DNA from 4 places in the Nonomuraea sp. NPDC003214 genome. Region 3 is predicted to be linked to each of the others. Evidence: riboswitches for the same ligand, from Rfam matches in the RefSeq annotation. Region 3 holds a riboswitch; each other region holds the start of a gene.
The links. Region 3 has a riboswitch for cyclic di-AMP ahead of ACWDXC_RS38045 (coiled-coil domain-containing protein). Riboswitches for the same ligand answer to the same signal wherever they lie in the genome.

Region 1: another riboswitch for cyclic di-AMP. It lies ahead of ACWDXC_RS07480 (hypothetical protein); the one in region 3 lies ahead of ACWDXC_RS38045 (coiled-coil domain-containing protein).
Region 2: another riboswitch for cyclic di-AMP. It lies ahead of ACWDXC_RS22250 (CHAP domain-containing protein); the one in region 3 lies ahead of ACWDXC_RS38045 (coiled-coil domain-containing protein).
Region 4: another riboswitch for cyclic di-AMP. It lies ahead of ACWDXC_RS24425 (C40 family peptidase); the one in region 3 lies ahead of ACWDXC_RS38045 (coiled-coil domain-containing protein).

Annotation. Positions count from the first base shown of each region.
Region 1 covers NZ_JBSFSX010000002.1:526,277-533,092, forward strand. The annotation lists gene ACWDXC_RS07455 (AAA family ATPase) at 1-1,373, shown strand, start outside; gene ACWDXC_RS07460 (hypothetical protein) at 1,370-2,314, shown strand; gene ACWDXC_RS07465 (rod shape-determining protein) at 2,320-3,288, opposite strand; gene ACWDXC_RS07470 (CBS domain-containing protein) at 3,332-3,775, opposite strand; gene ACWDXC_RS07475 (DUF5302 domain-containing protein) at 3,871-4,071, shown strand; cyclic di-AMP (ydaO/yuaA leader) riboswitch at 4,238-4,370, shown strand; gene ACWDXC_RS07480 (hypothetical protein) at 4,539-5,333, shown strand; gene ACWDXC_RS07485 (alpha/beta fold hydrolase) at 5,464-6,312, shown strand; gene ACWDXC_RS07490 (hypothetical protein) at 6,357-6,728, opposite strand; gene ACWDXC_RS07495 (hypothetical protein) at 6,771-6,816, opposite strand, start outside.
Region 2 covers NZ_JBSFSX010000007.1:54,686-61,501, forward strand. The annotation lists gene ACWDXC_RS22235 (hypothetical protein) at 1-534, opposite strand, end outside; gene ACWDXC_RS22240 (aldo/keto reductase) at 632-1,447, shown strand; gene ACWDXC_RS22245 (Gfo/Idh/MocA family protein) at 1,500-2,453, shown strand; cyclic di-AMP (ydaO/yuaA leader) riboswitch at 2,568-2,705, shown strand; gene ACWDXC_RS22250 (CHAP domain-containing protein) at 2,718-3,425, shown strand; gene ACWDXC_RS22255 (YciI family protein) at 3,579-4,016, shown strand; gene ACWDXC_RS22260 (RNA polymerase sigma factor) at 4,802-6,112, shown strand; gene ACWDXC_RS22265 (ABC transporter substrate-binding protein) at 6,381-6,816, shown strand, end outside.
Region 3 covers NZ_JBSFSX010000016.1:128,714-135,529, forward strand. The annotation lists gene ACWDXC_RS38035 (alpha/beta fold hydrolase) at 1-1,543, opposite strand, end outside; gene ACWDXC_RS38040 (TetR/AcrR family transcriptional regulator) at 1,625-2,155, opposite strand; gene ACWDXC_RS38045 (coiled-coil domain-containing protein) at 2,211-3,170, opposite strand; cyclic di-AMP (ydaO/yuaA leader) riboswitch at 3,178-3,319, opposite strand; gene galT (galactose-1-phosphate uridylyltransferase) at 3,385-4,467, opposite strand; gene ACWDXC_RS38055 (DeoR/GlpR family DNA-binding transcription regulator) at 4,464-5,243, opposite strand; gene ACWDXC_RS38060 (50S ribosomal protein bL37) at 5,377-5,454, shown strand; gene ACWDXC_RS38065 (TrpB-like pyridoxal phosphate-dependent enzyme) at 5,456-6,766, opposite strand; gene ACWDXC_RS38070 (uridine kinase) at 6,763-6,816, opposite strand, start outside.
Region 4 covers NZ_JBSFSX010000007.1:510,224-517,039, reverse strand. The annotation lists gene ACWDXC_RS24435 (NYN domain-containing protein) at 459-1,691, shown strand; gene ACWDXC_RS24430 (NlpC/P60 family protein) at 1,776-2,750, shown strand; cyclic di-AMP (ydaO/yuaA leader) riboswitch at 3,017-3,176, shown strand; gene ACWDXC_RS24425 (C40 family peptidase) at 3,253-3,747, shown strand; gene ACWDXC_RS24420 (hypothetical protein) at 3,951-4,784, shown strand; gene ACWDXC_RS24415 (M48 family metallopeptidase) at 4,796-6,217, shown strand; gene ACWDXC_RS24410 (glycosyltransferase family 4 protein) at 6,214-6,816, shown strand, end outside.

The DNA.
Region 1 (6,816 bases), on a different contig from region 3:
ACCCCCTCCACCCCTACGGCCTCCCCACCCCCACCAACCCCGCCGGAACCACCACGTCCGGTGGGGCCTCCGCATCCGACGGGACCTCCGCGCCCGACGGGGCCTCCGCGCCCGACGGGGCCTCCGCGTCCGCCGGAGCCTCCGCGTCCGCCGGGGTGGCCTCCCTGGAGGGCGCCCGCCCCGGAAGCGGCGCCGCCTCTCCGGACGGGGCTGGTCCTGGGCCCGGCGCCGCCTCCCCAGAGGGCGCCGCGCCTTCCGGGGGTGGCCGTCCCGTACGGGGTGCCGCCCCTGGGGAGGGCTCGCGGGGGTCGCGTGGGGGCCTTGACGGCGACGTGGTCCGGGGGTTCATCGAGGCGCGGCTGGCCGACATGGGGAAGGCGGAGAAGGTGGCCGCGGAGGCGCGGTCGGCGGCGCGGGGCTGCCGGACCCGGCTGGAGCAGGCACGGACGCGGGCGGTGCGGGCGGCGCGGCAGGGCGAGGACGCCTGGCGCGCCCTGGAGGCCGCCCGGGACCGGCTGCTCACGCTGGGCGGGCACGCGGAGGCGCCGCCACCGGTGGACCGGGCCGATCTGCATCACGCCTGGAGCGACCTGATCGAGTGGCGCAACCAGGCGGGCATCGCCACCCGGGTGGTCGTCGACGAGACGGAGCGGGCCCTGGCCGAGCTGGCGGCCAGGCGTGACGCCGAACGGGCCGCGCTCCTCGACCGCCTCACCGACCACGGCGTCCCCGTACCGGGAGGTGGGGCCGGGGGACCGGACCAGCTCGCCGCGGCGGTGGCGGCGGCCGTGACCAGGTCGGAGGCGGCGCTGGAGCGCATCCGCGAGGACCGCGCGAAGGTGGCCGAGCTGACCGCGGAGGTGACCGAGCACGACCAGGCGGCCCAGGTGGCGCACGAGCTGGACCTGCGGCTGCGCGCCAACGCGTTCGAGCGCTGGCTGTGCGCCGAGGCGCTGGCGCTGCTGGTCGCCACCGCGTCCGACACGTTGCGGGAGCTGTCCGACGGGCAGTACGAGCTCGTTCTGGGCAGCCGCAGCGAGATCGAGGTGATCGACCACGCGGAGGCGGGGATGCGGCGCAGCGCTCGCACGCTGTCGGGCGGCGAGACGTTCCAGGCGGCGCTGGCGCTGGCCCTGGCGCTGTCGGGCACGGTCGCCCGCGGGCTGGAGTCGATCTTCCTGGACGAGGGCTTCGGCACCCTGGACCCCGCCACGCTCGACACGGTGGCCACCACGCTCGAACGGCTCGCCTCGGGCCAGGAGCGCATGGTGGGCGTCGTCACGCACGTCCCGGCGCTGGCGGAGCGCGTCCCCGTACGGTTCGAGGTCAGCCGCGACACCGAGGGCTCGCACGTGCGCCGGGTGGGCCCATGACCGGGTTCACCGTCGACCCGTGGGATCCGGGCTACGCGGCGGCGCTGGCCGTGGAGGCCCTGTCGGAGCTGGGCACGACGAGCGCCGAGCTGATCCTGGACGTCGAGCGGCCGGTGGCCGACTGGAAGCCCGTCCGGCCGGGCCCCGGCGTGGACGCGCCCGACACGCTGCTGGTGGCCGACGGGGTGCGGCGGATCGACGCCCGCGTGTGGGTGTCGGACGCCGACGCGCCGATGCCGCTGCCGGGCATCGCGGCCTCGTTCGCGGCGGGCATCGTCCGCTGCGGGCCGGGCGGCGCGGATCTGGCGGCGATCGAGGTCGGCCGTTCGCTGATCAGCGCGTCGCCGTACGCGCCGGAGGTCAAGACGGCGCACGCCGTCTACCGGCCGGGGCGGGCGGCCGACTCCAGCATGGAGGAGCTGTCGCTGGCGCTCCAGCGCCAGGTGACCCAGCTGGAGGTGGACCTGGCCGTCAGGCACCGGGCCGGCACGAGTGACCTGCTGCTGGTCGACGGCCCGCTGCGCGGGCGCACCCACCTGCCCAACACGGTCGGCTACATCAAGACCCACCACACCGCCTACCTGCCGCCGCCGCAGTCGGCGGTCGTGTCGGCGCTCGCGCCGGGGGAGCGCACGCCGGTGTTCCTCATGGGGACGAGCTGGCGGCGGCACGCCTGGTACGTGCGGCTTCCGGTACGGTCCTCGACCCCGTGGGCGGGGATCGCGCGGTGCGAGGCGAGCGCCGAGCTGGAGCCCGCCCAGGTGACGCGGCTGGCCGACGAGCTCACGCTGGCGCTGCCGCCGCTGGCGGGCGTCGACTACAAGGACCCGCGCGCCCCGCAGAACCTCGTCCCGATCGGCGGCCTGGAGAAGCTGCTGCGCCACCATCTGGGCGACCCGCGCCTGCTCTACCGGGCGTTGCGCACGGCCTCACAGGAGTAGACCGGCTAGGGCGTGCGTCCGGGCCACCGGCGGTCGACGTAGCGGGCCAGGCCCAGGGCGACGGTCTCGACCGGCTGGTCGGCGCGGCGGACCGGGATGGCCAGGGCGGTGCGCAGCCGCCGGGCCAGGCCGCGTAGCAGGGAGCCGCCGCCCGCGAGGGTGGCGCCGCGCTCGCCGAGGTCGGCGGCCAGTTCGGGCGGGCAGTGCTCCACGGCGCGGGCGGCGGCCCGGACGATCGCGTCGACCGGCTGCCTGGTCGCCTCGTAGAGGTCGTGCACCGGGACCGTGACCACGCGCTCGCACCCGGTCTCCGGGTCGTGGCCGTGGACGAGGACCTGGCGGTGCAGCGGCTTCCAGGCGGTGCCGGCGTCGCGTTTGACGGCCTCGGCCTCGCTCTCGCTGATGAGGATGCCGTGCCGGTGTTCGACGAGGCGGGCGATGGCGCGGTTCATGTCGTCGCCGCCGACGCCGGTGGACGCGGCCGTCACCACGTCGCCGCCCGCCAGGACGGCGATCCTGGTGAGGCCGGGGCCGATGTCGACGACCATCGCGCCGGCGGGCTCGTCCAGCGCCACTCCGGCCCCGAGGGCCACCGCCAGCGCGTGCGGCACGAGGACCACGCCGCGCGCGTCGGCCTCGTACGCCAGGTCGCCGAGCGTCCGCGCGACGATCGGCGAGCAGCCGTCGGGCAGGGCCATGACCAGGCGCGGCCTGGTGAACTTGTGCACCCTGTGCACGAAGTGGCGGATGAGGAGCCGGGCCAGCTCGGGGTCTCCCGGCATGCCGCCGCGCACCGGCCAGCAGGTGTCGCCGCAGCAGACGGCCTGGGCGCCGAACCTGACGGCCCGGCCCGTCTCGGGACTTCGCGCGACGGCCGTGGGCTCGTTGAGCACGATGCCCCGGCCTCGTGCGTGGATCTGGGTGCTGACACTGCCGAGATCGATCGCGAGATCCCGGCCGAGCGGGCTCACCATGACCGGAATCTGCCCGCCATCGGGTCAAGGCAACACCAAGGAGCTAGTGCGGCAGCGACTGGCCCATCAGCGCCTGGAGCGTGACGCCGCCCAGCAGGGCGCCGTCGTCGACGACGGCGACGAGCGGGCTGTGCGTGCGGGCCATGAGCGCGGCCAGCTCCAGCAGGGTGGCGTCGCCGTCGGCGATGGGCAGCTCGCGCGGCTGCTCGGGCAGGGTCTCGCGGACCGTGCGCTCGCCGAGGCCGCGCATGAACGCGTCGGCGTGCTCCTCGTCGACGACCCTGGCCAGGGCGGGGTCGTCGAGGCAGTAGCGGGGGACGGCCAGGCGCAGCACCTGGGTGCCGGGCAGGATCGTGCGCGGACGGCCGTCGTCGTCGAGCACGATGAGCCCCGGCAGCCCGTGCTCGGCCAGCAGCCGGGCGGCGTCGGCCGCGCGGGTGTCGAGCGTCACGGTCGGGAAGTCGCTGACGAGATCGCGTGCGCGCACAGGCTCACCCTAACCGCTGGGCGGCCGTCCCGGTTTCGCGCCGTGTGGGCGATCGTGCGAAGCTGTGTACGTCCCTCAACACCAGGAGGTCCTCCATGGCGGAAACACCGGAGCCGGAAGTCAGCGAGACTCCCGAGGACGAGATGAAGCGCAAGTTCCGCGAGGCGCTGGAGCGCAAGCGCAACCAGGCCGCGGGCACGAGCGCGGGTGGCAGGGGCGCCGACGCCGCGAAGATTCACGGGGCACACGGGCCGGCTGCCAGCAAGCGATCTTTCAGGCGCAAGAGCGGCGGCTGAGATCCTGGCGTTTCAGGGGGGTACGGCAATGCCGTGCCCCCCTTTTCTTGACCCTCCTAGGTAGATCTTCGCCTGATTCATGGTGTTACCTTTGCGTTTGTCCGGTTTGGCATATACATTGGGTGGCGTTACCAGGTGGTGACCTAGCCCTTCACCAGGAAGAGGCGGCCACCTGGCGCCGAATCCCTCACGGGAACCGGGGACCCAACTTCTGGGGTGAATCCGGCCCTTCGCGGCCGGTAGGGCATCTCCACGCCCGAACCCGTCAGCTAACCCGGTAGGCGAGATGGAGAGGACACCCTACCTGTGATGTACCGCTGCGTCGTACCCCCAGCCCGCGCCCACTGAGCGGCACCACTTCCCCGAACTTCTCGCGCTCCGCGTAGCGACCGTTTGGCGTTCTGCCCGGCTACGCCCTTCTGAGTGAGCGCTTTTCCCCATTGCCTAACAAAGGACTTTACTTTTTCATGTCTGCTCGTATCGGCATGCGTTCCTTCGCCCTGCTCACCGCCACCGCCGCCGGCGCCCTCGCCTTCGGGGCCGGCGCCGCCCACGCCGACGTCGACGAGAGCCAGAAGGTGCTGCTGAAGGGCGCGACCACCGCGTCCTACTTCTGGGACGACTCCTCCGGCCGCGCCGGTGACACGGGTCTGCCCGCCAGTGGCAAGCCCATGCAGAAGGGCCTGGCCGCCAGCCCGAGCTGGCCGCTGATGACCGAGGGCTACGTCGTCTACAAGGGCAAGAAGATGCCCTTCTTCGTGGGTGACCGCGGTCCCGGCAACCCGTCCAACAACGGCGTCATGCTCGACCTGGACGCCAAGACGTTCGCCGAGCTGACCGGCGGCAAGTTCAACTCCAGCACGCTGATGGTCGACGGCAACGGCGGCAAGGGCCACATCGAGGTCCAGTACGTCATCACCAAGTGGGGCGACGGCGTGGGCAAGAAGAACCACCCCGTGGCCTTCTCGACCGGCGCCTGGTCCCGCGTGGACCGCAACCCGGCCCAGCCGCCGACCATCCTGGCGGAGAAGAAGACCGAGGAGAGCAAGCCCCGCGTCGAGGCTCCCGGCAGCGGCGGCGTCGCTCCGGCCGCGTACACCGCGAGCGAGCGCCCCGCGGGCGGCGGCTCCAAGCCCGCCGCCGCGGCGGCCGGCGAGGAGACCGGTGGCGTCGGTGGCGCCGTGCTGGCCGGCGGTCTCGCCCTGGCCGGTGGCGGCGTGATCCTCGGCCGCGACCGGCTCCGCAAGCTGATGGGCCGCTGACCCTGACGGGCAGCTGACCCAGCAAGGAGCTCAGGCGTCCGAGCCGTCCCCCGGCCGGGCGCCTGAGCCTTCCGCATGGGTGGCCGGGCGTGCTTTACGCGGGACGAATTAGAAGGTAATTCTAGTATCCGTGACCACCCACGCCTCGGCGAACGGCATCGACCTCGCCTACGAGAGCTTCGGCTCACCTGACGGGCGCCCGCTCCTGCTCATCATGGGGCTGGGCGCCCAGCTCATCCACTGGGACGACGACCTCTGCACGGCCCTGGCCGGCCAGGGGCATCACGTCGTCCGGTTCGACAACCGCGACGCCGGTCTGTCCACGCACTTCCACGAGGCGGGCGTGCCCGACTTCCGGGGCGCCGCCCCGTACCTGCTGGACGACATGGCCGACGACGCCGCCGGGCTCATGGACGCGCTCGGCTGGCCCGCGGCGCACGTCATGGGCGCGTCGATGGGCGGCATGATCGCCCAGACGCTGGCCGTGCGCCACCCGGAACGGGTGCTCACCCTCACCTCGATCATGTCGACCACCGGCCCCGCGGTCGCCCCGCCGACCGAGGCCGCGGGCGCGGTGCTGTTCGGCGCGCCGCCGGCCGACCGGGAGGCGGTCCTGGCGCAGGCGCTCAAGACCTGGTCGGTGATCGGCTCGCCGGGCTACGAGATGGACCGCGAGCGCGTCCTGCGGCTGGCCGGCCTGGCCTTCGACCGCTGCTTCGACCCGCCGGGCACGGCCCGCCAGCTCGCCGCGATCATGGCCTCCGGCGACCGCACCGAGGGCCTGGCGGCCGTCAAGGTGCCGACGCTGGTCGTGCACGGCGAGGACGACCAGCTCGTCCCGGTCGAGGGCGGGCGCGCCACGGCGGCGGCCATCGATGGGGCCGAGCTGCTGACGTTCCCTGGCATGGGGCACGACCTTCCCCGCCCGCTCTGGCCCGAGATCGTCGCCGCCGTGACGCGGCTCACCTCCCGCGTGTGACGGTGGCTCGTGCCCGCCGCGCCCCGGGCACGAGCCACCGGGTCTCAGACCTCCAGCTTCTCCTCGATGGCCCGGAGCTGGTGCCTGGCCAGGGCCAGGTTGGCCCGGCTCCGGTCGAGGGCCAGGTAGAGGAACAGGCCCTTGCCGCCGCGCCCGGTCAGCGGCCGGATGATGTGATACTGGCCGCTGAGCGAGATGAGGATGTCCTCGATCGCGTCCTTGAGCCCGAGCGAGTCCATCGTGCGCAGCTTGGCCTTGACGACCTCGGTGTTGCCGGCCGCCGCCACCTGGAGGTCCAGGTCCTTGGAGCCGCCGAGCGTGCCCAGCGCCATGCCGCTGCCGTGGTCGACGATCGCCGCGCCGATCGAGCCGTCGATCGTCATCATCTCCTTGAGCGAGATGTCCATGCCGGCCATGTCGTCCTCCGTTCGTTGTGATCGTCCCGGCGTGAGCGGTCCTCACGCCAGTTCTTCCAGCGCCTTCCTCAGCCGCAGCAGCAGGGCC
Region 2 (6,816 bases), on a different contig from region 3:
GCCGCGCAGCCAGGCGAAGTCGTGGCGCACCAGGTCGACGCCCGCCTCGGTGACCGCCTTGTCCAGCTCGCGGGAGACCGGCAGCGCGGTGAACACCGTCACCCGGCCGGCGCGCAGCCTGAGGGCCGCGGCCAGCCCGAGCGCCGTGCGCAGCAGCCCGGGGTGCGCGCGCGCCCGCAGCAGGGGCCGGTACGGGCCCGCCGCCAGCAGCTCCAGCAGCCGGATCGTGGCCAGCCCGTCGTCGACCACGACGACGCGGCCCGGATGGGCCGTCAGCCAGCGCAGCTGCACCTTGCCGGAGAACGCGTCACCGACGGCCGACGGCCGGCGCGGCATGCGCTCGCGCGGCTCGGCCAGCTCCAGGCCGCCGGGCAGCGGCAGGCGGCGCAGCTCGCGCCGCGTCACCCGCAGCGCGCGCAGCCCCGCGCGCGGCACGACCTCGGCCGACGGCCCCAGCAGCCCGGCATGGTGGGCCTCGACGGCGCACAGCATCTGGAGCGGCGACTCCACCCAGGCCGACGCCCGTTTGACCACTGATGTTCTCCCAGCCAGGTGATGGCCCGTTCACGACCGCTTCAAGCTAGCCCGGGCGGCTTAAGCCGCTCGGAACGGCACGTGAACAATGGAGGGTATGAACTCGCTACGGCTATACAGAGACGGCGTGGAGATCCCGCAGCTGGGGCTCGGCGTCTGGCAGGTGCCCGACGACGAGGCGGAGCAGGCGGTCACGACCGCGCTCGCATGCGGCTACCGCCACATCGACACCGCCAAGCTCTACCGCAACGAGGCCGGTGTGGGGCGGGCGGTGCGCGCCTCCGGCATCCCGCGGGAGAAGCTGTTCATCACCACGAAGCTGTGGAACAACGACCACGACCGCGCCGAGCAGGCCTTCGAGGAGAGCCTGGGCAGGCTCGGCCTCGACTACGTCGACCTCTACCTGATCCACTGGCCGGCGCAGCGGCAGGACAAGTACGTCCAGGCGTGGCGCGCGCTGGAGAAGGTCTACCGCGACGGCCGGGCCAAGGCCATCGGCGTGTCCAACTTCACCGTCGAGACGCTGCAGCGGCTGCTCGACGAGGCCGACGTGCCGCCGTGCATCAACCAGATCGAGCTGCACCCGTACTTCCAGCAGCGCGAGCTGCGCGAGTTCCACGACAAGAACGGCATCCTCACGCAGGCCTGGAGCCCGCTCGGGCAGGGCAAGGGGCTGCTGTCGGAGCCCGCGCTGGCGGTGCTGGCCGACAAGCACGGCCGCACGCCCGCGCAGATCGTGCTGCGCTGGCACATCCAGCTCGGCAACATCGTCATCCCCAAGTCCGTCACGCCGTCGCGGATCAAGGAGAACATCGCGGTCTTCGACTTCACGCTCGACCAGGAGGACATGGCCGCCATCGGCGCCCTGAACGCGGGCCGCCGGCTGGGCCCGGACCCGGACGTGTTCCCGTGAGGTGAAACCGGGCAGGTTTCGCGTCCGCGGATGAATCAGTACGATCTTCCGCGTGCGAGATCTAGCGTGGGGCATCGCGGCGACGGGCGGCATCGCCAGGACCGTGGGGGCGGTCATCGCGGCGGAGCCGGGCATGCGGGTGGCCGCCGTCGGCTCCCGCGACCTGGGCCGGGCCAAGGCGCTGGCGGCGACGCTGGGCGCCGAGTCCGCCTACGGCTCCTACGCCGAGCTGTGCGCCGACCCGGCCGTCGACGCCGTCTACGTGGCGACCCCGCACGCCCAGCACCTGGAGGTGGCCGAGGCCGCGATCGCGGCGGGCAAGGCGGTGCTGTGCGAGAAGCCGCTGGCGGCGAGCCTGGCCGACGCCGAGCGCATGGTCCGCCTGGCCCGCGAGGCCGGGGTCTTCCTGATGGAGGCCATGTGGATGCGGTTCAACCCGCTGGTGCGCATGCTCAAGGACGACCCGCGCTTCGGCGAGATCCGCTCGGTGCGGGCCTCGTTCGGGTTCGCGCTGCCGTACGATCCCGCGCACCGGCTGTGGGCGCCCGAGCTGGGCGGGGGCGCGCTGCTCGACCTGGGCATCTATCCCCTGGGGCTGGCCCAGCTCTTCCTCGGCATGCCCGAGTCCATGCACCTGACGGGCGCGCTGGCGCCCAACGGGGTCGACGCGGAGGCGGGCGGGGTGCTCGTCTACCCGGGCGGCCGGCGGGCGCTGGTCGACACCTCGCTGCTCGCGCACTTCCCCAACTCGGCCAGCATCGTGGGCACCGGGATGCGCGCCGACCTGGACGCGCCGTTCTGGGCGCCCCGGCGGGTGGTGCTCAGCGGGCCGTCGATGGAGACCGAGGAGCACGAGCTCGACCCGGCCGACAACGGCTACGCCGGGGAGCTGCGCGAGGTGCGGGACGCGCTCGCCGAGAACCGGACCGAGAGCGCGATCATGCCCCTTGACGAATCCCTTGCCATGATGGGGCTCCTGGCCGACGCGCGCGGGCAACTCGCCTAGCTGCGACTTTATCGACTTGTAATGCCTTGGCGGATGTATTACCTTATGGCGCATTCGCGGCTTACGTCCGGTTTGTCCGGTCGTTGCCAACCATCGCACGACACTCACAGGATCGTCCTGTGACCGCTGAATCCGCCTTGCGCGGAACCGGGGACCCATGTCCTTTGGGGTGAATCGGCACCTTGTGTGCCGTAGGGCAGCTTCCACGCCCGAACCCGTCAGCTAACCCGGTAAGCGGCATGGAAGCAAGGAGTAATCCCCTCGATGGCGAAGCACCGTCTTACCCGTGCCCCGAAGAAGCTTCACCCCCGCGCCGGCGCCTCCCTCCGCGCCACCCTCGGCGCAACCGTCCTGGCCGCCGGACTCGGCGCCGGGATGACCACCGCACTCCCCGCCCAGGCCGCCGAGCCCGGCCACCAGGTCGAGACCCAGACCATGTCCGAGTCCACGCAGACCAGGGCCGGCGCCAACCAGGTCAACGTCACCGCCTCCCAGGTCCTGGCCCTGGCCAAGGCCCAGGTCGGCACCTCCGAGAACGCCTACGGCGGCGGCACCAAGTTCCAGCAGTGGTACGCCAGCTCCAAGCGCGCCCTCGAGACCGTCGCCCGCGACGGCGGCAACCCCAGCGCCTACCTGAACGCCCCCTGGTGCTCCATGTTCGTCTCCTGGGTCGGCGAGCAGACCGGCGCCCGCCCGCAGGTCGGCTGGGACGCCTACACCGTGACCCACGCCAAGTGGTTCGCCGCCAACGACCGCTGGGGCACCGAGGCCAAGCCCGGCGCCGTCGTCTTCTTCGCCTGGAACGGCAGCAAGAGCATCAGCGCCATCCAGCACGTCGGCTTCGTCGTCAAGGACAACGGCGACGGCACGATCTCCACGATCGAGGGCAACACCGGCAACGGCAAGGTCGAGGAGCGCGTCCGGCCCAAGTCCCAGGTCGTCGGCTACGGCTACCCCTCGTACGCCGCCTGACCCTCCCCCTGGCGAAGCGCGCGCCCCTCCCCCGGGCGCGCGCTTCCGCGTTTCCTCCCCTCCCCGTGTCGATCCGGCCCCCTCCGGGACGACGCACAGGTGTGGCAGGCTCGCCGGGAGCCCGCTTCACCGCCTGGACGAGGAGAACGCACCGTGAAATTCCTGATCGTCGGCAAGGCCAGCGAGGAGACCGAGGCCGGCGCCCTGCCGAGCCAGGAGCTCGTCGACAACATGACGGCCTTCAACGAGTCGCTCGTGAAAGCCGGCGTCCTGCTGGCCGCCGAAGGGCTCCACCCCAGCTCGCGCGGCGCCCGGATCGCCTACAGCGGCGGCAAGGCCCGCGTCATCGACGGGCCGTTCGCCGAGGCCAAGGAGCTCATCGCCGGCTTCTGGCTGATCCAGGTCAAGTCGCGGGAGGAGGCGCTCGAATGGGCCCTGCGCGTCCCCGTCCCGCCCGGCCACGACGGCATCGGCCTGGACGTCTGGCAGGTCTTCGACCCCTCGGACATGCCCGAGACCTCCCTGACCCCCGAAACCGCCCAACGCCACGCCACCCTCCGCGCCACCCTCGACTCCCCACCTGAGCCCTGACCGTCCGAGAGCGGCGCCCCAGTGGGAGGCGGCGCGCTGCGGCGGCCCCTCCCGGAAGGCCGCGCCCCCGCCGGGCAGGCGGGAAGCCCCAGGTGGCGGCAACCCCGGAAGGGTGACTCCCGGAAGCGGCGCCCCCTCCCCGAAGGCCGCACCCCGCCGGGCAGGCGGAAGCCCCAGGATGGCGGCAACCCCGGGAGGGGGCGGGCCCCCGGAAGGGGCGCCTCGGGCAGTCCGGCCCTCTGGTGGCCCCGCCGGGGCGGCCCCACCCCACCGGCGACCCCCGGCGGAGCGGCCCCGACCGCACCGGCGGCCCACGCCCCGGACGGCCCAACCCACCGGCCCCCAGGCAATCCGGCCCTCTGGCGGCCTCCGCCGAGGCGGCCCCACCCCACCGGCGGCCCACGCCCCGGACGGCCCACCCCCACCGGTCCCCCGGGCCCGCCCCCTCAGTTGGGCCCGGCCCCAGGGGCGCGGCCCCAACGGCGGCGCGCACCCCGGATGGCCCGGCCCCATCGGCGGTCCGGACCCATCCCCTCCGGTGCCCCGGTCCGGGGGCGCGGCCCCACCGGCCGCCCGGACCCCGGACGGTCCGACCCCGCTGGTGGGCTGGGCGGCGTCGGTGGGTTGTGGGCCGCGTTGCGCGGCGCAGCCGCCGCCTCATGGGAAGCCGCCGCCTCAGGGAGGCGTGCCCCCACGAAGCGGCGGGGCCGCGTGGTGGGAGGGGTGCGTCCCACGGGAGGGCGCTCGGGTTGCGAGGGGGTGGGCGGGGCTGTTGTCATGGGCGGGTGACAGCGTCGGAGACTCATCGGGCCATTGAGGCGGTGTGGCGCATCGAGGCGGCCCGGGTGATCGCCGGGCTGGCCGGGATGGTGCGTGACGTCGGCCTCGCGGAGGAGCTGGCGCAGGACGCGCTGGTGGCGGCGCTGGAGCAGTGGCCGCGGGAGGGGGTGCCGCGCAATCCGGGCGCCTGGCTGATGACCGTGGGCAAGCGCCGGGCGGTGGACATGATCCGGCGGCGGGAGCGGTTCGAGCGCAAGCTGGTCGAGCTGGGCCGGGAGCTGGACGACGAGACGGAGCTGCCGGGCGTCGAGGAGATCGAGGACGACCTGCTGCGGCTGGTTTTCACGGCGTGCCATCCGGTGCTGTCGACGGAGGCGCGGGTGGCGCTGACGTTGCGGGTGCTGGGCGGGTTGTCGACGGACGAGATCGCGCGGGCGTTCCTGGTGCCGGAGTCGACGATGGCGCAGCGGGTGGTGCGAGCCAAGCGGACGCTGGCGGAGCGCGGGGTGCCGTTCGAGGTGCCGGAGGGCGCGGAGCTGGCGGATCGGCTGTCGTCGGTGCTGGAGGTCATCTACCTGATCTTCAACGAGGGCTATTCGGCGACGGCGGGTGACGACTGGATGCGGCCGGGGCTGTGCGAGGACGCGCTTCGGCTGGGGCGGGTGCTGGCCGGGCTGATGCCGAAGGAGGCGGAGGTCCACGGGCTGGTGGCGCTGATGGAGATCCAGGCGTCGCGGGCGGCGGCGCGGGTGGGGCCGTCGGGCGAGCCGGTGCTGCTGCTGGAGCAGAACCGGGCGCGCTGGGACCGGCTGCTCATCGGCCGCGGCCTAGCGGCGCTGGCGCGGGCCGAGGAACTGAGCGGGGACCGGGGCGGGAACCTGGGCGAGGCTGTGGGTGGGGCTCCGGGCGAGGCTGTGGGCGGGGCCGCGGGCGGGGGGATGGGGCCGTACACGTTGCAGGCGGCGATCGCCGCCTGTCACGCGCGCGCGCTGACGGCGGAGGAGACCGACTGGGCGCGGATCGCGGCGCTGTACGAGGAGCTGGCGCGCCTGTCGCGCTCGCCGGTGGTGGAGCTGAACCGGGCGGTGGCGCTGGCGATGGCGTACGGCCCGGCGGTGGGGCTGGAGCTGGTGGACCAGATCGCCGGGGAGCCCGCGATGCGCGGCTACCATCTGCTGCCGAGCGTGCGCGGGGATCTGCTGTTCCGGCTGGGCCGGCTGGCGGAGGCGCGGGCGGAGTTCGTGCGGGCGGCGGGGCTGACGCGCAACGGGCGGGAGCGGCGGCTGCTGGAGGAGCGCGCCCTGGCCTGCGGCTGATCCCCACCGCCGCCGGGGTGGGCTGCCCGGAGTGGTGTGGAATAGGTGCGCATGAGATGGGAGCGCTCCCAAAGGGCTATATGAGCCCTTTAAGGTGAAAAATCCGCTTCTAGTGCCCTGAAACACCCCAGAGGTAACGGTTGAGTTTCGGGACGTTGACGTCCGCACGCCATACGGGCACTCTTTGTGGGAGCGCTCCCAAAGACCTTCCTCTCGCGGCTCACCCCGCGATGCACCTCCCACGATCCACACCCAAAAGGGGTACGGAATGACGAACCACAAGCGCTTTGCTGTTTCCGGTGTCATGGTCGCGGCGCTGGCCGTCGCGACGGCCGCGTGTGGCGGCGGCGGCACGACGACGCCGGCCGGGGCCGGTGAGACGACGGCGGCGGCAGAGCCTGTCACGATCAATGTGCACACCTTCGGCGGTGGCGAGAACTTCGGTTACGACGCCGCCGTCGAGAAGTGGAACGCCGAGCACCCGAACATCCAGATCAAGTACACGAACCTGACCGACCGGTTCGAGGACGTCTACCTGCCGCAGCTGCTGCAGCGCCTGCAGGCGGGCAGCGGCGCCGGCGACATCGTCGGCATCGACGAGGGCGCGATGGGCCTGATGGCCGCCCGGCCGCAGTTCTTTACCGACCTGGGCGAGCACGGGCTGCAGGACCGCAAGGCCGACTTCCCGGCGGCCAAGTGGGAGG
Region 3 (6,816 bases):
GGTCGGCCGAGCCCGTCACGATCTCGACGGGGACCCGCACCCGTGTCAGCAGCGCCCGCGTGGCGTCCCGTGCGGCCGACGCCGCCCGCAGCGCCGCGACCACGCGCCGCGCCACCCCCGGGCGGTGCAGGTCCAGCGCGGCGCTCGCCACCTCCGGCCCTTCGGGCACGCCCAGCGTGGCGGCCAGCCGGGCGGCGGACATGCGGCGCAGCAGGGGCGCGGCCACGGCCGAACGCGCCGCCCACGACGCCGGAGCCTGGAGGAACGCCGGGGCCACGAGCACCAGCCCGCCCACCCGCTCGGGATGCTCGACCGCGAACCGCAGCGCGGGCCCGCAGGCCAGCGAGTGCGCCACCAGCGTCGGCCGCGTCCGCACGCTGCCCATCAGCCCGGCCAGCCACGCCTCCACCGGCCGGTCCGACGGCGCGGACCGGCCCAGCCCGGGCAGATCGGGCGCGAGAACCGGCCCCGGCAGCAGGGCGGCCACCCGCGCCCACACGTCGGCGTTCACCGGCAGCCCGTGCAGCAGCACGTGCCCTGGGTCGCGGGCGTCCCCCATCACCCACGTACGGTCCCGGAACCCGTACGGGCGCAGCCACGGCGTCGCCGCGCCGAAGCGGGCCGCCACCAGGTCGTCCGCCCACGCGCGCAGGGCGTCGGCGACCGGCGGCATCTCCAGGCCGGCCCGGGCGGCGAGGGCGCGGGCCGAGGCCGTCGGGTAGCGGTCCGACGACAGGAACGACAGCGTCTCCGGATCGGCGCCGGTGAGCGCCTGCGGCAGCCGCCGCACCAGGCCGACGGGGATCGTCCGGCGCGGCGCGCGCGCGCCGAGGTGCCGGGCGACCAGGCCGATCAGCTCGGGCAGCGGCGGCGTGTCGTCGTCGAGCACCCAGTGGTCCTCGCCCGCAGGGGCGGCGGGGATCTCCGCCAGGAAGCGCGTGAAGTAGTCCATCGTGACGACCGGCAGGAAGACGTCCGGGCCGCCGGGCAGCGCCGGGAGCCGCCCGTTCCACAGGTCCCCGACGAGGGAGGCCAGGCCGAGGTGCTGACCGGGGCCGATCACCGTGCTGGGGTTGACGACGGTCAGCGGGACGCCCAGCTCGCGCGCCCTGGCATGAACGGCGAGGTCGGCCTCGGCCTTGGACGCCTCGTACGCGCCCAGCCGGGCGTAGTCGGGGCGGACGCCGCTCACCCGGTAGCCGCTGATGTGCACGAGCCGTCGCAGGCGGGGGAGCGTGGCGGCCCATTCGAGCACGTGGAGCGCCCCGGTCACGTTCACGGCGCGAGCCTCCTCGACGCCGAGGCCGAACGCGAAGCGCGCCGCGGCGTTGTAGACGTCGCGTGCCCGGGGGAGTCCGGTGAGCGGGCGGGTGACGTCGGCGGTGACGACGCTCAGCCCGCCGGTGGCGACGCCCCGCTCGGCCAGCCACGGGGTGAGGGTGTCGGTCCGCACGGCCGCCGCCACCCGCTGCCCGCGGCCCAGCAACTCGGCGACGAGTGCCCGGCCGACGAAGCCGGTCGCGCCGAAGACGATCGCGTCCAAGGAAGCTCCTCAATAGATCGGTCTACATATTTTCTGGCCATAAAAAGAGCCGCCTCCGTGGTGGGAAGGCGGCCCCAGGGGTCAGCGCAGCAGCCCGGCGAGCACGGCGGCGACGCGGTCCAGCGGCTCCCGGCTGCGGTGCGCCTTGGCCAGCAGCAGCGCCCCCTCGATCAGCGCCAGGACCGTGACGGCGAGATCGTCGGCGTCCGGCCGCCCCGCGAGCCGCGTACGCAGGGCGGCCTCCCACGACGTGTAGACCTCCGAGCACGCCTGCTGGAGCGGGTCGCTGGCGGCGGCCATCTCGAGCGCCACGGTGGCCACCGGGCAGCCCTTGCGCCAGCCCGACTCCTCCAGCCGATCGCCCAGCAGCCGCAGCACCTCGTCCACGGCCAGGTCGTCGAAGGCCGACCCGATCGCCGCCCCGGCCCGCCGGATCGACTCGCCGACCAGCTGGTCCTTGCCCTCGGGGAAGTGGAAGTACAGCGACCCGCGCGGCGCCCCGCTGGCGGCGATCACCTGGTTGAGCCCGGCATTGGCATAACCGCCCGCCTCGACCAGCTCCTGGGTCGCCTCCAGGATCCGCAGCCGAGTCTCGGCCCCCTTCTTGCCCATGCCGAAAAACTAGACCGATCTACATATTATGTCAACGCCGAGCCGGCCGGCCTCGTCAGTGCATCGAGATGTGGACGTGGTCGTAGTGGTTCTCGGTGATGCTGCCGCGGTTGGACATGGCGTTCCAGCCGGAGCCGTGGTTGATCCGCTGCTTCCAGATCACGTACTTGACGCCGAGCTTGTCCCGGTTCTTCACGGTCCATTCGGCGATGCGGTCGCCGAGGGCGTTGTTGGCCGCGGTGGGCATGGAGCCGCCGGCGCTCATCATGAAGTCGCAGGCCCGACCCAGCGGATGCTCGCCGCTGGAGCCCGATCGGAAGCAGCCGACGCTGAACGGCAGCTTGAAGCTCTTCTCGATCTGCGCCTTCATCGCCCGGGTGCGGGCGGTGATGTTGTCAGTGCCGCTCGGCAGCTGCGGGGCCCAGGTGCCGTCGGAGCGCCGCCCGGTGCTGAACGGGATCAGGTCCTCCAGCTTCTTCTCGATGTCGCCGATGACGTCCTCGGCCTCGTCACGCTGCTTGGCCACCTCGGTCGTGTCGGCGCTGAGCCGGCGGGCCAGGGCGGCGGCCGCGTCGGCGGCCTTCTTCTGCTCGTCGCGGGCGGCGGCCACGCCGGCCACGATGGCCTGCTGCTCGGCGGTGAGCTGTTCGACCACGGCCGCGCTGGCCCCGTCGGGCGGCACCATGTAGTAGGGCAGCCCCAGCGTGCCGCTCTGGTAACGAAGTCTGGCGAGCTCGGCCACCTTCAGCTGGGCGGCGGCGAGCGCCTGGTCGGCGGCGGCGAGCCGCTTCTTGGCCGCCTCGGCGGCCTCGCGGGCCTTGGCGAGCTCGACGCGTTTGGCGTTGTAGCGCTCGATGAGCTGGTCGACCTTCTTGTTGAGCTGCTTCAGGTCGCCGCGGAGCTGGCTCTCGGACGGCTTGGGCTCGGCCGCGGCCGGTGCTGACCAGGTGGCGAACGTCATCGCTGCCGCGGTGACGACGCCGATGGCAAGTCGCGTGGGGGACGCTGACGCCACGTGCGGGGTTTCCTCTCCCTCTGCCGGCCGGGTTAGCTGACGGGTTCGGGCATGGGAGTCGCTTCCCTACCACCGAAGTGGATTCACCCCAGGTGCGGATGGGTCCCCGGCTCCCGGGCAACTCGCCCGGGATTAGGCGTACACGGTGCTATGACCGTGCTTGAAGGGATAGTAGTGGTAGATCACGAGTAATGCGACATCAATCGGAAATCAATTAGTGATCTACCTGTGATCGAAGCATGCGTGCCGCCTCTTCCGGGAGCACGTCGTTGACGAAGGCTCCCATGGCCGACTCCGATCCCGCCAGGTACTTCAGCTTGCCCGGCGCCCGCCGGATGCTGAACAGCTCCAGATGAAGATAGCCCAGCTCACGGTCCTGCCGGACCGGCGCCTGGTGCCAGGCCGAGATGTACGGCATCGCGACGCCGAAGAGCCCGTCCAGCGCGCGCAGCACCGAGGTGTAGAGCGGGGCGAACGCCGCCCGCTCGGCCTCCGACAGCGCCGCCAGGTCCGGCACCCGGCGATGCGGGTAGAGATGCACCTCGAACGGCCACCGCGCGGCAGCGGGCACGAACGCCGTCCACAGCTCGTTGGCGGCCACCACCCGGGTGCCCGCCTCCCGCTCGGCCGCCAGCACGTCGGCGAACAGGTTGCGCCCCGGCCGCCGCCCCGCGTAGCGCCTGGCGGCGCCGAGCTGCAGCTTGGCGCGCGGCGTGACGTACGGATAGGCGTAGATCTGGCCGTGCGGGTGGAAGAGCGTGATGCCGATCTCCTCGCCCCGGTTCTCGAAGCAGAACACCTGCTCCACGCCCTCGATCGAGGACAGCTCGGCCGTGCGGTCGGCCCACGCCTCCATGACCAGCTCCACCCGGTCGTCGGAGAGCTGCGAGAACGACGAGGAGTGCTCGGAGGTGAAGCACATCACCTCGCACCGCCCCACACCCGGCCGGACCTCGCTCAGCCCGCCCACGTCCGCGTAACTGCCGAGATTGCGGGAGAACGACGGGAACCGGTTCTCGAACACGACCACGTCGTAGTCGTCCGCCGGGATCTCCGACGCCCGCGTGTCGGACGACGGGCACAGCGGGCACTCGTCGGCCGGAGGCAGGAACGTGCGCGTCTGCCGGTGCCCGGCCACCGCTATCCACTCCTCGGTCAGCGGGTCGTAGCGCAGCTCCGACGCCACCGGCCGGGGATCGAGCGGCCGCCGGTCGATCGCGCTCCGGTCGGCGTCGTCACGCCGGTCGAAGTAGATCAGCTCCCGGCCGTCGGCCAGATGGGTGATGGTGCGCTTCACTGCGAGCCCTCCGCGATGATCAGTTCGCCGGCGCGTTCGGCCAGCTCCGTACGTGCCTCCTGGGGCAGCCCGGGGTCGCTGATGACCACGTCGGCCTCGCGCAGCTCCGCGATCGTGCTGATGCCGACCGTGTTCCACTTGGTGTGGTCGGCGGGCACGACCAGCCGGTGCGCGGCGTTGACCAGCTCCCGGTCGGTCTCGGACTCCAGCAGGTTGGGCGTGGTGAACCCGGCCCGCACGCTCATCCCGTGCACGCCCAGGAACAGGGTGTCCACGTGCAGGCGCCGGATCGCGGCCACGGCCACCGGGCCGACGAGCGCGTCGGAGGGGGTGCGGACGCCGCCGGTGAGCACGACCGTGCGATCGGCGCGCGGATTGCGGTGGAAGACCTCGGCCACGGGGACCGAGTTGGTGATGACGGTCAGCTCCGGCACCCCGATCAGGTGACGGGCCAGCGCCCACGTCGTGGTGCCGGCCGACAGGGCGACCGCGGTGCCGGGCCGGACGAGCTGGGCGGCGCGCCGCGCGATGGACTCCTTCTCCTGCTGCTGGCGGGCCGACTTGGCGGTGAACCCCGGCTCCTCGGTCGAGCCGGGGCCGAGCGTCGTGGCGCCGCCGTGCACCTTCTCCAGCAGCCCGCGCTCGGCGAGCACCTCCAGGTCGCGGCGGATCGTCATGTCGGAGACGCCGAGCTCGCGCACGAGATCGGCCACCCGGACCCCGCCTGCGCTGCGGACGCGTTCGAGAATCGCCTGCTGACGCTGCTGTGCGAGCACGCCCCCGCTCCTTCCAACAGATTCCACCAAATTATGACACGAATATGTTGGGGAATGTTAGGTCCTCGGGACGCTTGTCCAGCGCCCCGATGCGGGAGACATTGAGAGAGCCCATCACCAGGAGGGATGCGACATGGCCAAGCGCGCACGCAAGGGCAAGGCACGCAAGAAGAAGAAGGCCAACCACGGCAAGCGCCCCACGGCGCGCTGACTCACCCGGGCAGCTCGCTCAGCGCCTCGTCGATCCGCTCCTGCGGCAGCGTGAAGTCCGTCATCTCGCCCGACAGGTAGCGGTCGTAGGCGGCGAGGTCGAAGTGCCCGTGCCCGCACAGCGCCGTCAGGATGACCTTCGCCTCGCCGCTCTCCGCGCACCGCCGCGCCTCGGCGATGGTCTCGGCCAGCGCGTGCGTCGGCTCCGGCGCGGGCACGATGCCCTCCGTCCTGGCGAACGTCACCCCGGCCTCGAAGCACTCGGTCTGCGACCGGGTCACCGCCTCGAACAGCCCGAGCTCGTACAGGTGCGACAGCAGCGGCGACATCCCGTGATAGCGCAGCCCGCCGGCGTGGATCGGGTCGGGCACGAACCCGTGGCCGAGCGTGTGCATCTTGAGCAGCGGCGTCAGCCCGGCCGTGTCGCCGAAGTCGTAGGCGTAACGGCCGCGCGTGAACGACGGGCAGGCGGCCGGCTCGACGGCCCGCAGCACCGGCCCGCCCTCCCCGGCGAGCTTGCCGCGCAGGAACGGGAAGGCCAGCCCGGCGAAGTTCGACCCGCCGCCGGTGCAGCCGATGACCAGGTCGGGCCGCTCGTCGAGCTGCGCCAGCGCCTCCTCGCCGATCACCGTCTGGTGCATCAGCACGTGGTTGAGCACCGACCCGAGCGCGTACCGGGTGTCGGCCGCCCCGGCCGCCGCCTCGACCGCCTCGCTGATCGCGATGCCCAGGCTCCCCGGCGAGTCCGGGTGGTCGGCCAGCACCTTGCTGCCGGACATCGTCACCGGTGACGGGCTCGCGTGCACCGTCGCGCCGTACACCCCCATGAGGGAGCGCCGGTAGGGCTTCTGGTCGTAGGAGGCCCGTACCATCCAGACCTCGCACTCCACCCCGAACTGGGCGCACGCGAACGCCAGCGCGCTGCCCCACTGCCCCGCCCCGGTCTCGGTGGTGAGCCGGCGCACTCCCTCACGCGCGTTGTAGTACGCCTGCGGGACAGCTGTGTTGGGCTTGTGCGACCCGGCGGGCGAGACGCCCTCGTACTTGTAGTAGATCCTGGCCGGGGTGCCCAGCGCCCGCTCCAGCCGGCGCGCCCGCACCAGCGGCGTCGGCCGCCACAGCCGGTAGACGTCGAGCACCTCCTGCGGCACCGGCACGAACCGCTCCTGGCTCACCTCCTGCCCGATCAGCTCCATCGGGAACAGCGGCGCCAGATCGTCCGGCCCCACCGGCTCCCGGGTGGCCGGATGCAGCGGCGGAGGAGGCGGCGCGGGCAGGTCGGGAACGATGTTGTACCAGTGGCTGGGGATCATCCACCCAGTCTGCGCCGCCGCGCGCCGCCGTTCCAGTCGCCTTCCCGCAT
Region 4 (6,816 bases), on a different contig from region 3:
TCGGGTCCCCGAGGGTCGTGCCAGGTTCGGGGGTGCCGTGCCAGGCCCGGAGGTGCGGTGCCGGGTCCGTGGGTGCCGGGCGCAGGGGTGCGGGGCCCGGGGTGTTGCGTCCGGCCCGGGAGGGGGGAGGGGGCCGTGTCCGACCCGGGCGGGCCGCGTCTGTCCGACCCGGCGGGGGCCGTGTCCGACTCCGTGCGTGCTGTGGTCGGGCCTGTGCGGGTCGGAGGGCGGTGCGCTGGGCCTGTGGGGGCGGCGTGTGGGGGCGCGAGGGTTGGACGAGCGCTTGTCCCATCATGGGTGGCCGTTACGGACAGGTAGCGGGCAGCCGTACCCTTGTCTGAAAGGGCATGTCATGAAGGGACAGTGGGATGAGTTCAGCGGGTGAAGGCCTGTCTCGCCCGCTTCCCGAGCAGGTGCGGCTCAATGTGGTCGACCTCGCGGCCCAGGTTCTCGGTTCGATGCCCGCTGTGGCGGTGCCGGCGCCGTTGCGCGGCATCGCCAAGTTCGACCCACGTAAGCGCGCCCGGCTGGGCAGTGCGCCGATCGCCGCGCAGTTGGAGAACGACAAGAAGTTCCGTGAGGTGGTCGCCGAGTCGGTGGCCTCCGGCTGGCCGGAGCTGGTGGCCTCGCTGGCCGAGGGCAACGTGCCGCCCGCCGCCGATCCGGTGCTGGTCGCCGCCGCGGCTTATCTCACGCGGCCGCCCGGCTGGGCCGACATGGTGGAGTCGGCCCGCGCGGATCTGGAGCAGTCCGCCGCCGCGGCCGAGGGGTCGGAGCGCGAGGAGGTCGTCTCCCGGCTGCGTGAGCAGCTCGCCGCGCAGAAGAGCGCGGCCAAGGAGGAGGCCGAGCGGCTGCGCGAGCAGCTGAAGGCGGCCCGCGGCGAGAACTCCGAGCTGCGCCGCAAGCTGCACGAGGCCCGCGAGCGCGCGAAGGGCGCGGTGCGGCGGGCCGAGGAGATGGAGCAGGCCGCAGAGGAGGCCAGGCACGCGGCCACGGCCGCCGGCAGCGCGGGGGAGTCGGAGCTGCGGCGGTTGCGTGAGCGCCTGGCCGATGTGGAGAAGCAGCTCGAAGCCTCGCGCCGGGCCGCGCGCGAGGGCCGCAGCGTCGAGGACGCGCGCATCCGGGTGCTGCTCGACGCGTTGCAGGACGCCTCGGCGGGGCTGCGCAGGGAGCTGGCGCTGCCCACCATGATCAGCCGGCCGGCCGACTCGGTCGCGGCGCTCACCGGTGAGCGGCCGGGTGTGCGCGGCGTGCCCGCCCGCGCGCTGGCCGACGACGACCCGCAGCTGCTCGATCAGCTTCTGGCGCTGCCGCAGGTGCATTTGATCATCGACGGCTACAACGTGACCAAGTCCGGCTACGGCACGCTCACGCTCGCCGACCAGCGCGCCCGCCTGATGACCGGGCTCGGCGGGCTGGTCGCGCAGACGCGCGTCGAGGTGACCGTGGTGTTCGACGGCGCCGAGCTCAACTCTCCGGTGCAGGTGGTGGCGCCGCGCGGGGTGCGGGTGCTGTTCAGCGCGCCGGGCGAGATCGCCGACGACCTGATCCGCCAGCTCGTCCGGGCCGAGCCGCCCGGCCGGGCGATCGCCGTGGTCTCCTCCGACCGCGAGGTGGCCGAGTCCGTCAGGCGGATGGGCGCCAGGCCCGTGCCGTCCGCGCTGCTGCTGAGGCGGCTCGGTCGCGCATAGATGACGAATATGGCGTTTAGGTGAGGATTACTCGCCACTTCTGTACTATTTCGCCCCGAGGATGATCCCCTGGGAGGCGACGCTGTGAGGTTGGGCCGGGTGCCGCTGGCCGCGGGTCTGGTGTTCGGACTGGTGATGACCCCCGTCGGAGGGGTGCTGGCCGATCCCAAGCCGACTCTCGCGCAGGCGAGAGCGAAGCTCGACAAGCTCAACGACAAGGCCGACAAGGTCGTGGACCGCTACAACACGGCCACCGAGAAGTACAAAGAGGCCAAGGCGCGCTACAGCCGGCTGAACGACACGTACAAGCGCAAGCTGGCGACCGTCGCGGATCTGCGCGGTGAGGTCGTCAACATGGCCGTCGAGACGTACAAGCTGGGGGGCGACTTCTCGACCCTGCCCAGCATGATGACCAGCGACGATCCGGCCGATCTGCTGTACGGGATGGCGTTACGCGGGCAGCTCGCCCAGGAGCGCACCCAGAAGCTCGCCGCCTTCGACCGGGCCAACCGGGGGCTGAAGACCGACCGTGACCGCGCCGAGGAGGCGCTGGCCGCGGCCGACAAGGAGCGGGACGCCGTCAAGAAGGACCGGGCGGAGATCCTGGACCTCATCAAGGACCAGAAGAAGCTCCTCGACCGGCTGGGCGCGTACAAGGCGGGCAATCCCAACAGCACCGGCCTCAAGTACACGGGTCCCGCCTCGGGCAACGCGGCGGCCGTGCTGCGCTTCGCGTACGCGCAGGTCGGCAAGCCGTACGTGTTCGGCGGCACCGGGCCGGGCGGCTACGACTGCTCGGGGCTCACGCAGGCCGCCTGGCGGGCCGGTGGCGTGTCGCTGCCGCGCACGACCTGGCAGCAGTGGTCGTGGGGCGCCAGTCGCAAGGTGTCGCTCAACGCGCTGGAGCCCGGCGACCTGATCTTCAGCGAGGGCCTCGGGCACGTGAGCATCTACGCGGGCGGCGGCAAGATCGTGCACGCGCCGCAGACGGGTGACGTGGTGAAGGTGGTCACACTCTCGTCGTACGGGCGCCGTCTCGTGGGCGCCGTACGTCCCTGACAAGACGGGGTCGGCCCAAGTGTGAGGAGGGTCACACTTGGGTAACGAAACCCGCTGCTCCGGCGGGGGATGAGGGCCTGACTCCCGGCGTGTCTGATCTTTACTCGCTTACTCAGGCTTTGCCATTACGTGACTTTTCGGCGTAACTTCTGGCGTCGCGGCGTTCCAGCCAGGACGCCCGCCGGTCACCATCGGGTCCCCCGATGTTCGACAGAAAGAACCATCCGCCGGTCACCGCGGCCAGCGCCCCCGAGGCGCGAAGACGCGGCGGTGGCCTGCCGAGTCCGTGCAGCCAGGAGGCACGGAGCCGGGGACCCAGCGATCCCGTACGCGGTGATCAGGGGTGAATCGGCGCGTTCAGCGCCGTAGGGCGACTTCCAGGCCCGAATCCGTCAGCTAACCCGGTAGGCGTTCGTGGAAGCCCCTAGGAGCAATCCTGTCTACCCTCTCGCACAACCCCCGTCTGTCCCGTCTCGCCCTGAGTGGCGCAGCGCTGATCACCGTGACGGCCGGAGGTCTGGTCGTCCACGCCCCGACGGCGCAGGCGGCGACGACGAATGAGTTCGCCACCACTGCGGTGACAAAGACGGAGAAGTCCGTCAAGTCGTCGAAGGTGGCCAAGGTCGCTCGGCAGAAGGCCAAGGCCCGCAAGGCCGTGGCCGTGGCCAAGAAGCAGATCGGCGACCCGTACCGCTACGGCGCCACCGGCCCCGGGTCGTTCGACTGCTCGGGCCTCGTCCAGTACGCCTGGAAGAAGGCCGGGGTGAAGATCCCGCGCGTGACGAACAGCCAGTTCGCGCGCATCAGGAAGAAGGTCTCCTACAAGCACCTGCAGCCGGGTGACCTGATGTTCTTCCGCGGGCTCGGGCACGTGGGCATGTACGTCGGCGACGGCAAGATGGTCCACTCGCCGAGAACGGGCCAGCGCGTGCGCGTCGAGAAGCTGCGCGGCTGGCGCAAGGCGTCGTTCGCCGGCGCGGTGCGTCCCGGTCTGTGACCTGCGCCGAAGGCCCCGTCCCCGCCCCGGGACGGGGCCTTCGGCCTTCCCGGGCTCCGGACCGGGCCGACGCTCAGGAACGGCGGCTACGATCGGGCAGCGTGTCCGACAAGGGGTCCGGCAGCGGACCTGGAAATGGGCCCGGCAGCACGTCCGGTATCACGTCCGGGAGAGCGCCCGGCAGCGCGCCCGGCAGGGTGCTCGTGCGGGGGCGTCGGCGGGTCGTGCCGGTGGTGCTGCTGGTTGTCGCGGCGTTCCTGGCCGGTGGGTCCGGCGCGGTCCCGGGGCCGGGAGGCGCCGCCACCGAGGCGGGGGTGCTCGCCGGCGTGCGGGCGCGCTGGGGCGACGGGCTCGACGTCGTACGCGGTGAGCGGTCGCTCGTCGCCGGGCAGGACGCGCCCCCCGGGCTGCTGGCGGACCTGGCGCGCCGGGCCGACACCGCGGGGCGGCGGGTCGGCGGAGTGCTGGGCGGCGACGTCCGGGCCGTGGTCCTGGTGCCCGCCTCGGCGCGGGAGGCCGCCGCGCTGGCGGGCGTCGCGTCGGTCGACGGGCTGGCGGCGGTGGCCGACCGGGGACGCGTGATCGTGGTGCCCGAGCACTTCGCCCGTCTCACCCCGGTCGGGCGTGACGTCGTGCTGGCCCACGAGCTGACCCACGTGGCCGCCGGGACCGACGGGCTGCCCGTCTGGCTGTACGAGGGCTTCGCCGACTACGTGGCCTACCGGGACGCCGGGCTGCCCGTCGAGGTGGCCGCCGCCGAGCTGGCCGCCGAGGTGCGGGCCGGGCGGACGCCGTCCGATCTGCCGGACGCGGCCGACTTCGTCCCCGGGGCCGAAGCGGGCCGGCTCGCCCGCGCGTACCAGGAAGCCTGGCTGGTGTGTCGCCTCGTCGCCGCGCGCTGGGGTGAGAAGAGCCTGGTGAGGCTCTACCGTGATGCCCAGACGTACGGCGTGGGCCGGGCGCTGGCCTCGCTGGGGCTCTCGGCGGGCACGCTGACCCGGCTGTGGCGCGCGTACGTCCGGGACCGACTGGCGTGAGGGGACGCGACATGGACGACCGGCAGGAACGGCGCGAGACGACCGAACAGGACGTCGGCCCGCCCGCCTCCCGAGCCCTGAAGGGGGCGGACCTCGCCGAGCCGTCGCCCGAGACCGGGGACGAGGACGTGGCCGGGGACGGGCACGCGGCCGGGGACGGGGCCGGCGACGGGGGCGGGCGTGAGGCGAGGCTGCGGCGGGAGGCCGGGGCCGGGCTGGCCGTGCTCGGGGCGGTGATCGCCGGGGTGGTGGCGTTCACGACGCCGTGGACGGCGCTGCCCGCCGGGGCGCCCGAGGTGACGCCCGACCCGGCGCGTGACTTCGGCGCCGCCGAGATCGCCCGCTCGCAGGCGTTCGACGCGGCCACCAGCGTGCCGAGCTACCTGTCGCTGGGCGTCACGCTGGTGTTCGCCGGGCTGCTCGTGGCCACGCCGCTCGGCGCGAGGCTGCTGGGATGGCTGCGGGGCCCGTGGTGGGCGCGGGTGCTGCTGGGCGTGCTCGTGCTCACGGTGATCGAGGAGGCCGTGCGGTGGCCGCTCGGCATGTGGTTCGAGGGCGCGCTGCGCGACTTCGGGCTGTCCACGCAGGACTGGGCGGCCTGGACGGGCGACCGGCTCAAGAGCGTCGGCATCAACGCGGCCCTGCTGGCCGTCATGGTGCTGGCCGTGGTGGCGCTGGCGCGGCGGATCCGGCGCTGGTGGATCCCGGCCGCCGCCGGGGCGTTCGCGCTGACCGTGGGGGCGTCGTTCGTCTACCCGGTGGTGTTCGAGCCGGTGTTCAACGACTTCCACGCCATGCCGGACTCGCCGCTGCGCGCCAACCTGATGGCGATGGCCGAGCGTGACGGGGTGCCGGTGGAGGACGTGCTGGTGGCCGACGCCTCGCGCCGGACGACCGCGCTGAACGCCTACGTCTCGGGGTTCGGCGCGACGCGCCGGATCGTCGTCTACGACACGCTGCTCAAGGCGCCGCCGCGCGAGGTGGAGCTGGTGGTGGCGCACGAGCTCGGCCACGCGAAGAACCGCGACGTGCTGCACGGCACGCTCGTCGGGGCGCTCGGCGCGGCGCTGGGGGCGGTCCTGCTGTTCCTGGTGTTCGGAGCGGCACGGCGGCGTACGGGCGGCGCGCCGATCACCGATCCCCGGGCGGTGGGCGTGGTTCTGGGGCTGATGACGCTGGCGACGTTCCTGTCCGGCCCGGCGCAGAACGTGATCAGCCGCCACATCGAGGCCAGGGCCGACGCGCACGCCCTGGACCTGACGGGCGACCCGGCGACGTTCGTCGCGATGCAGAAACGCCTGGCAACAGCCAATATTTCCGACTTGTCGCCAGATGCGGTGGAATATGTGCTCTATGCCTCCCATCCCACGGCTGCCCAGCGGATCGCCATGGCCCGCTCCTGGGCCGAGCTGAACGGCCGCCCCCAGCCGTGAGCGCACCTCCCCGGGTGGTCGTCGTCACCAACGACTTCCCGCCGCGCCCCGGCGGCATCCAGTCGTTCGTGCACGGCCTGGCCCTGCGCACCCCCGGCGTGGCCGTCTACGCCCCGGCCTGGCCCGGCTGCGCCGAGTTCGACCGGCGGCAGCCGTACCGGGTCGTGCGTCACCCGGGCCGGCTGATGCTGCCGACGCCCGCCGTCGCCCGGCGGGCGGCGCGGCTGGTGGCCGAGCACGGCGCCGACACCGTCGTGTTCGGCGCGGCGGCGCCGCTCGGCCTGCTCGCGCCGCGCCTGCGCGCGGCGGGCGCGCGGCGGATCGTCATGCTCACGCACGGCCACGAGGCGTCCTGGGCGGGCGCGCCTGTGTTCCGCTCGGTGCTGCGCCGCATCGCCGGCCACGCCGACGTGGTCACCTACCTCGGCCCCTACACCCGCGCCCGGCTGGCGCCGGTCGTCCCCGAGGACAAGCTGGTACGGCTGGCCCCGGGCGTGGACGTGACGCAGTTCCGGCCCGACGTGGAGCCCCGGCGGCCCGGCGGCGGGCCGGTGGTGGTGTGCGTGTCCCGGCTGGTGCCGCGCAAAGGGCAGGACCAG